2 regions of the Paeniglutamicibacter antarcticus genome follow, and region 2 is predicted to be linked to the other one. Evidence: riboswitches for the same ligand, from Rfam matches in the RefSeq annotation. Region 2 holds a riboswitch; the other holds the start of a gene.

Evidence for each region. Region 2 has a riboswitch for S-adenosylmethionine ahead of ABEA12_RS05565 (OsmC family protein). Riboswitches for the same ligand answer to the same signal wherever they lie in the genome.
Region 1: linked by a shared signal. The riboswitch ahead of ABEA12_RS01375 (hypothetical protein) and the one ahead of ABEA12_RS05565 (OsmC family protein) in region 2 are both predicted to bind S-adenosylmethionine.

Annotation. Positions count from the first base shown of each region.
Region 1 is NZ_BAABLK010000005.1:91,823-95,385, reverse strand. Features, by position in the region: gene ABEA12_RS01385 (App1 family protein phosphatidate phosphatase) at 1-742, shown strand, start outside; gene ABEA12_RS01380 (acyl-CoA thioesterase) at 743-1,207, shown strand; gene ABEA12_RS01375 (hypothetical protein) at 1,204-1,554, opposite strand; SAM riboswitch class IV at 1,653-1,777, opposite strand; gene ABEA12_RS01370 (histidine phosphatase family protein) at 1,824-2,435, shown strand; gene ABEA12_RS01365 (APC family permease) at 2,516-2,890, opposite strand; gene ABEA12_RS01360 (APC family permease) at 2,900-3,563, opposite strand, start outside.
Region 2 is NZ_BAABLK010000022.1:117,289-120,851, forward strand. Features, by position in the region: partial or broken gene ABEA12_RS18620 (amino acid permease) at 107-535, opposite strand; gene ABEA12_RS18625 (APC family permease) at 535-990, opposite strand; gene ABEA12_RS05565 (OsmC family protein) at 1,763-2,308, opposite strand; SAM riboswitch class IV at 2,349-2,467, opposite strand; gene ABEA12_RS05570 (MarR family winged helix-turn-helix transcriptional regulator) at 2,663-3,166, opposite strand; gene ABEA12_RS05575 (glycosyltransferase family 2 protein) at 3,248-3,563, opposite strand, start outside.

The sequences.
Region 1 (3,563 bases), on a different contig from region 2:
CGGGGGAGTGCTCGACGTCAAAGTTGCTGCCACGCTGGAACCTGGCTGGCACCACATCACCCTGCACACCGAGGGAAGCCCCGCTGCCACCTCGCCGGTGTTGATCGTCGACGGGGCTGCCGGATTCGGAGTGGTCTCGGACGTGGATGACACCATCGTGGTCACCGCCCTGCCCCGCCCGCTGCTGGCGGCATGGAACTCCTTCGTGCTTTCCGAACATGCCCGGTTGGCAACCCCCGGGATGCCGGTGATGATGGAGCGGCTGATGCGCGACAAGCCAGGTGCTCCTACCTTCTACCTGTCCACCGGTGCCTGGAACGTCGCCCAGACGCTGACTCGCTTCCTCTCGCGCAACCTGTATCCCCAGGGGCCGCTGCTGTTGACCGACTGGGGCCCCACCGATCGCGGCTGGTTCCGTTCGGGAATGCAGCACAAGGCAGACCAGCTGCGTCGGCTGGCTGTGGAGTTCCCGGACATGAAGTGGCTGCTGATCGGTGACGACGGCCAGCACGACCCCTACCTCTACGCCGAATTCGCCAGGCGTTTCCCGGAACACGTCGAGGCCATCGTGATCCGCCAGCTAACACCTTCCGAGGCGGTGCTCGCCGGCGGGCGCAGCCAGGGGCTGCTGAACTCCACCCCCGGCGTGCCATGGGTCTACGAGCCGGATGGGGCACGCATCGCTGAAAAGCTGGAGTCCCTGGCCATCATTAGTTCCGACGGCGCGCAAGGAACGATGTAGGTGAGCGATGCGAAGATCCGCGTCAACGTCCCCATGCGCTGGGGCGACATGGACGCATACGGCCACATCAACAACGTGAACCTGGTCCGGATGATGGAAGAAGCGCGCATTGCCGGTTTTGGGGTGCCCGGAGGCACCGGCAAGCCAGGCACCGAACCGCTGGTCGACCTGTTTTCCACGGTTCCTGAAAACACGCAGATACTGGTGGTCGAGCACCGGGTCCGGTACTTGAAGCCGTTGGATTACCGCAATATACCGGCCTGCGTGGATTTGTGGATCAGCACCATCAAGGCCGCAAGCTTTGATATCTGCTACGAGTTCCACGATCCGGTGGACGGCGGGGTGCGCGTGCGAGCCGCCACCACCCTGGCGTTCTTCTCCGTTGGCACCCAGCGGTTGCTGCGCCTGGATGCCGCGAGCAGGCAAGCCTTGGGGCGCTACTCCGCCGATCCGATCTTCCGCTAGGACAGCTGCAGGTCGGCGGTTAACGCCTCGAAGTCCCGGGCCAGCGACTCGTTGCGTTCGAAGCGGCAGGGGGACAGCGGCTCGGTGGTGAACGAGAAATACCGCAGGCCGGCGCCCAGCGAAGGATCCGCCGGCAGTGCGATCGCGCCGTTGAGGAAATTCACCCGGCCCACCGAACCTCCGGACCCGGGTCTTGGCGCAATGCGCAAAAGCCGATGGACGGCGCCGATGTCGTGGGTATGGATACGTTGGTGCGCACCGGCCGCAAAGACATGAAGCGTGAGCTCCAAATTGAAGGTCCGCATGACCTCGATGTCGGCCGGGGCCCACAACGTGGGACGGGTCATCAGTCTCCTGAGGGCACCGGGGTGGGTGTGGTGGCCGCGGTGGTAGGACGTGCAGGGTTCAGCTGTCAGTGGCTGGTTGCGCAATGGGGGGCGCCTTTCGTGTGCTCTTGTCCCCAGGCAGCGGCTGCTGCCAAGGACCGCTTCGTCATCCGAACCACCCGTGAAGCATGGGGTTGGTGTGCGTCCCGGGTCGGAGCCCTGGGCTGGTACGCATCTCGTGAAGCTGTTTTCATCCTAGCAAAACCCGTACGACGATTTAGGCTGAAGGCATGAGACTGATCTTGATCCGCCACGGCCAGACCGCCTCGAACCTGGCCCAGGCACTTGATACCGCAGCCCCGGGGGCCCCGCTGGATGAAACAGGGCTGGCCCAGGCCGAAGCCTTGGTGGAACGGTTGGGCACCGAGGGCGATGACGTCGATGCGGTGTATTCCTCGACTTTGCTGCGCGCCAAGATGACGGCCGCTCCGCTGGCCCGCTCCCGGGGCCTGGACGTGGCCGAGCACGCCGGGCTGACCGAGATCTCCGCCGGGGAACTGGAAATGCGCAACGACCCCGACGCCCAGCTTGCCTACCGCGATGTATTCGTGCGGTGGTTATCGGGAGACCTGGAGGCCAAGATCCCGGGCGGGGAGGACGGTCGCAGCGCACTGGAACGCTTTGACGCGGTCATCGAAGGTGCCAGGGCGGAGGGTGCGGGAAAGCTGGTGGTGGTCAGCCACGCCGCGATGCTGGTGACCTGGCTTGCGACCCGGAGCATCAACTTCGATTCGACATTGCTCTCACCGCTGCCACTGGCCAACACCGGCGTGGTCACACTGGAGACGGCGGCGGGTTCCAATTGGAGGCTTCGCCGCTGGCAGGACAGGCACCTGGACTAGGAATGATTCCCATAAACGGAATCACCGCCCTCGCTGCTGTGGAACGCGACGAGGGCGGCATTGCTAAATCCCGGGTGAAGTCAGTCCTCGAAGCTCAGCTTCGGGGGAGTGACCCGGAATCCTCTGGTTCGAACAGCCAAAAAAATGGTGCCCAGGGCGAACCAGGTCAGACCTACGCCCAAGCTGGTTCCAGAAAGCGAAGTCCACAGCCAAATGGTCAACGCAAAGCCAACCAGCGGCATCAGAAGATAAATGATTATTGAGCGAGGCCCGCGTGCCTCGGCATCGATGAAGAAGTTCTTGATGACGGAGAGGTTCACCATCGAGAATGCCACGAGCGCTCCGAAGCTGACCACAGAGGCAGCAAGCTCCAGGCTGGCGAAGAGGCATGTCAGTGATACCAAAGAGACCGCCAACGTTGCGTATACCGGGGTTGCGAAACGGTGGTTGAGCATACCCAGACGTCATGGTAATAGTCCATCTCGGCCCATGGAGTAGAGGATTCGGGTCACACTGGCCTGAGAAGCCATAGCCGAGCCGAAGGCTCCCACGACGTAGACCGCCACAAAGATCGCTGTGAGCGCTACCCCGCCGACCCCCGCCATGAGTTCGACGCCTGCGGCATCTGAGTCTGTGAACGTGGTGTGATCAGGATGAACGAGGGCTCCGGCCCAACCTACGATGATGAAGATCGTTCCACCGGCCAGCGTGGTAAGCACGATTGATGCTGGGATCGACTTACTCGGATTTTTGGCATCCTCCGACAATGTTGAAATTGCGTCGAAGCCTAGAAACGAGAGAGACAGGATGGCAGCACCCGAGAAGATTGGACCGAGACCGTCGACACCAAATGAGAAAGGTGCCAGCAGGCTTGGTGCATCGGTGCTAAATACTTGATTGAGCACCAGAGCTACGAAGATGCCGATCATGAGCACTGAAGAGGCGACCACCGTAGCGCTTAACCTGCCGATGAACTTAATGCCAATGACGTTTAAACCCAACACTAGAGCCAGCGACACAATGGAGAATATCCACGCGGGGACTCCAGGGAACTGCGTGTTGAGGTAGATCCCGATCAGCATGAAATTGATCATAGGGATAAATAGATAGTCGAGCATCAATGTCCAA
Region 2 (3,563 bases):
TCAAGCAACGGCAAGACCCTGGACTTGATGACGTGCCGGTGGATGAGCCACAGCCCAGGAAGATCGGGATGCCGCTGTAGGGGGAGAGCACCGCCAAGGACCCTCCGGCCACGACCGCCGCGAAGTTTTGTCCGGAGATCACCAGGATCAGCACGGCGAAGCCGCGCAATGGCCCGATGGGCAAGAGCGTCGCCCGGTAGGGCAGGTCGCTTGTCTTGTTGCCCTGGGCCAAGAAACCGCGCCTGAACCTGTAGTGCGAGATGGCTGTTCCCGCCCAGAGGATAAAACCGCTGAGCCCCGAAGACATTCAACAGCCAGGTGTATGCGGCGCCCTGCCCGACGATGGCCGACAGGAATCCAAAGAGCCCCACAACGGAGGTGGCCAGCAGTGCGAAGGTGGGGACGCCGCGTGCGCTGGTGCGGTCAAAACCTTGGGTGCCTTGCCGACGTGGCCCATGGCGTAAAGCATCCGGGTGTAGGCATATAGCCAGGACTTTCCCGCCGACTGGATCGCGGTGAGGATGACGGCGTTCATCAATGCCGCGGCGAATGCGATGCCTGCACGCTCAAAAACCAGTGTGAACGGGCAAGCGGCGACGTCGGCCGAGGCCCGAAGCCAAGAGAACTGCGATCGGTGAAGGGAACCAGGCAACCGATGACGACGATGGAACCGATGCAGAAAATCATGCTGCGCCAGAAAAACGTGCGGATTGCCCGCGGTATCTCGCGCTTGGGATTCTTTGCCTCGCCGGCGGTAACGCAGACTAGTTCGGTGCCGTGGAAGGAGAACCCGCCGTGTAAGAGATCCTCACGGTTTTGCCGGTTGCTGAACCCGGGCAGGTGCTCGACCAAGATCCCGAGGATCATCAGCACCCCGGCGATCAGGAACAACACCACCGCGGGAACCTTGAACAGCGAAAGCCAGAACCAGGATTCGCCAACGGCCTTGGCCGAGAGCGCGTTGAGCCCGGTCAGTACGACAAGAAACACTCCCGCCCAGACCCAGCCGGGAACCAGAAGTCCATGAGGATCCCGGCTGCGACCAGCTTCGCGGCGACGGGAATCTTGGCGGCTATCTCGCCCAAGGACTACATCAGCAAGAACACCATCAGGCCAACCATCACGTAGATGGCCAATGCGCCGCCGGAGGCGACGAACAGCCCGGTGCCGATGGTGGTCATCTGCAGGTGTCGGCTGCCGAGCCCGCGCTTGAGCGCGTCCTGGGCCTGGTGGACGTCGTTTCCGCCTGCGGACGGATCCGCTTCTTACCCCGCGGATGGCGCGGCCGGGTCAATCCTCGTCGAAGTGCCGCTGCCCGTTATCAGGCCACACCCGCTACGGAATTCGAAGCACGTGGCGAAAATGCCGGGGATGATGCACTGCTTTTCTGCTGCACTGGCGGCTTCCCTGGCTGATGGTCTATCGGGACCCGGACCTGGGCCTTGCCGCAGCCGCTGAGCCGGGGAACTGCTTGAGTACCCGGGTTCGGGTCCGCACCCAGTCCGGCGACCGGTGTGAAGCACAAACGACGCTGCTGAGCAGAAAACAGAACCGATCCATTGTGTCGTGGTAGTGCCGCGAAACTTGAATCGGGGATTGCCCTGGATGTTTCCGGGGGATATATCCGCTGGAATCCTGCTTGGGCGAACAGCGGGGGTTTCTGTGGCGACTGCCAAGAACCCCGGTGGAACAACGCAAGAAGCCGCGGGCCGGTGCCGATCGGCATGATCGGCACCGGCCCGCGGCCGTGTTCCTGGTGGTGCTAGTTCGAGGTGACCAACTCGACGCTCACCGGCGTGGGGTTGGTGAAGATATCGAGCACAGGGCAGTGCGTGTCCACGGCTGCTTGGAGTTCCTCGTAGCGTTCGCGGGTTTCCGGTCCGTCGATCTTCACTTTCAGGCGCACATCGCCGAAACCAGGACGAACGGTTGCCTCGATGCCGAAGAGCCCGCGCACGTCCAGGTCGGCATCCGCGTTGACTTCCAGGGAATCGATCTTCAGGCCCAGCTGTTGGGCGTACAGGCGATAGACAACAACCTGGCAGGAAATGAGCGCGCCGAGGGCGAACTCGACGGGGCTGGCTGCCACGTCGTCTCCGGCCAATGCCGCCGGCTCGTCAACGGTGAAGCTGTGCTTCCCGGCGGTGATCTGACTGGATACCGATCCGGTGGAAACGCCGCTTGTGGTGAAGGTCAGCGACGCGCTTGCGGTGTTGGCGGCAATGCGATCGCCCCAGGCGGTGCCGGCGGCAATGAGCTTTTGGGAGCGAACCGTTTCAAGGGTGTTTTCAAGCAGGATTTCTGACATGGGAAGTTGATCCTTTCGTGGCTGGCGCGCACCAAGCACAACGCCATACTTACGCCGAACCAGGCAGGCGGCGTCGAATCCTCACCTGGCGCACCCCGCTATGACGAAGGGGGTTGCGGTCCAACCGGCCAGGGCCGTGAATGGTTGGAGCTCGTGATTCTGCTATTGAGTCTTCCCGAATCCGTGGCACGGGAGCAAAAGGGGCCCTTAATGGTTCGTCATGACAGCTCGGGATCATATCGAATGTTGGCCGGATGACGGTGGCGTTTGGCCCTGTATTGACGATTTTCCGGGTGGATCTCCGATCTCGTGGCGAAGAAACCGCAAGACGCCGTGCGGTAGGGTCCGCTGCCCTCAGCCGGAGCGGTGCTGGGAATCGCTGTCGTTCAGCTTCGAGAGCAGGTCGGCGAAATGCCTGATTTCACCGGCGTCCCAGGATGCCAGGCGGTTGCGCAAGCGTTGGCGGGAGGCGGCACTCGAATCGAGGAATCCGGTCCTGGCCAGATTGGTGACGCTGACCAGCATTGCCCGGCCGTCCTGCGGGTCCGGGACCCGGGTGACCAGGTCATGGGCCTCGAGCCACTTGATCGTCCGGCTCATGGTGGCCTTGTCCACTTGCAGTTCCTCTGCCAAGGTTATTTGCTGCTGGGCGTGTTCGCGGACCAAAATCGAAAGCACGTTGTATCCCAGTGGCTGAAGGTCCGGGTGGATGGAGGTGGCTTTCTTGCGGATTCCCCGTCGGGCCGTGACTGCTATCCGGGAGAACTCGTGTTCCACTTCCAAGACCAGAGATTCAAGTTGTGATCCGACGGAAGTTATTTCCGGCGCCGGCATGGGGTCGGAGTATGGGGAGGTCATGGCCACCATTTTAGTCTCGATGGAACGGATTTTCGCTCCGCGGCATCAAGCAGGGAGATCATGTTACACAAATCAGCCCGGTTAGCGCTGCTGGCGCGGTGGAACCAATCGACGTCGCCAGCGGTTCCAAACCCCCGGTCCGGAACCGTTGTGGACCAGTGTTCGCAGGGCCATGCGGATGGACCCGCGCAACGTCCCACGACCGGAGAAAACCCGTCCGGCGGCCCCCACGCGCAACCGCCTGTCAAAAAGGACCGCTGTTCCGTCTTCGAGCTTGCAGCTGAAGTCCAGATCGTCGTGGATGCCATCGACGCCAAGGTCCAGTTGTGCGCGCACGTTGGGCCATAGCTCGCGGCGAAACGCCATGTTCGACCCCCACAGGGGAATGCGGGCCACT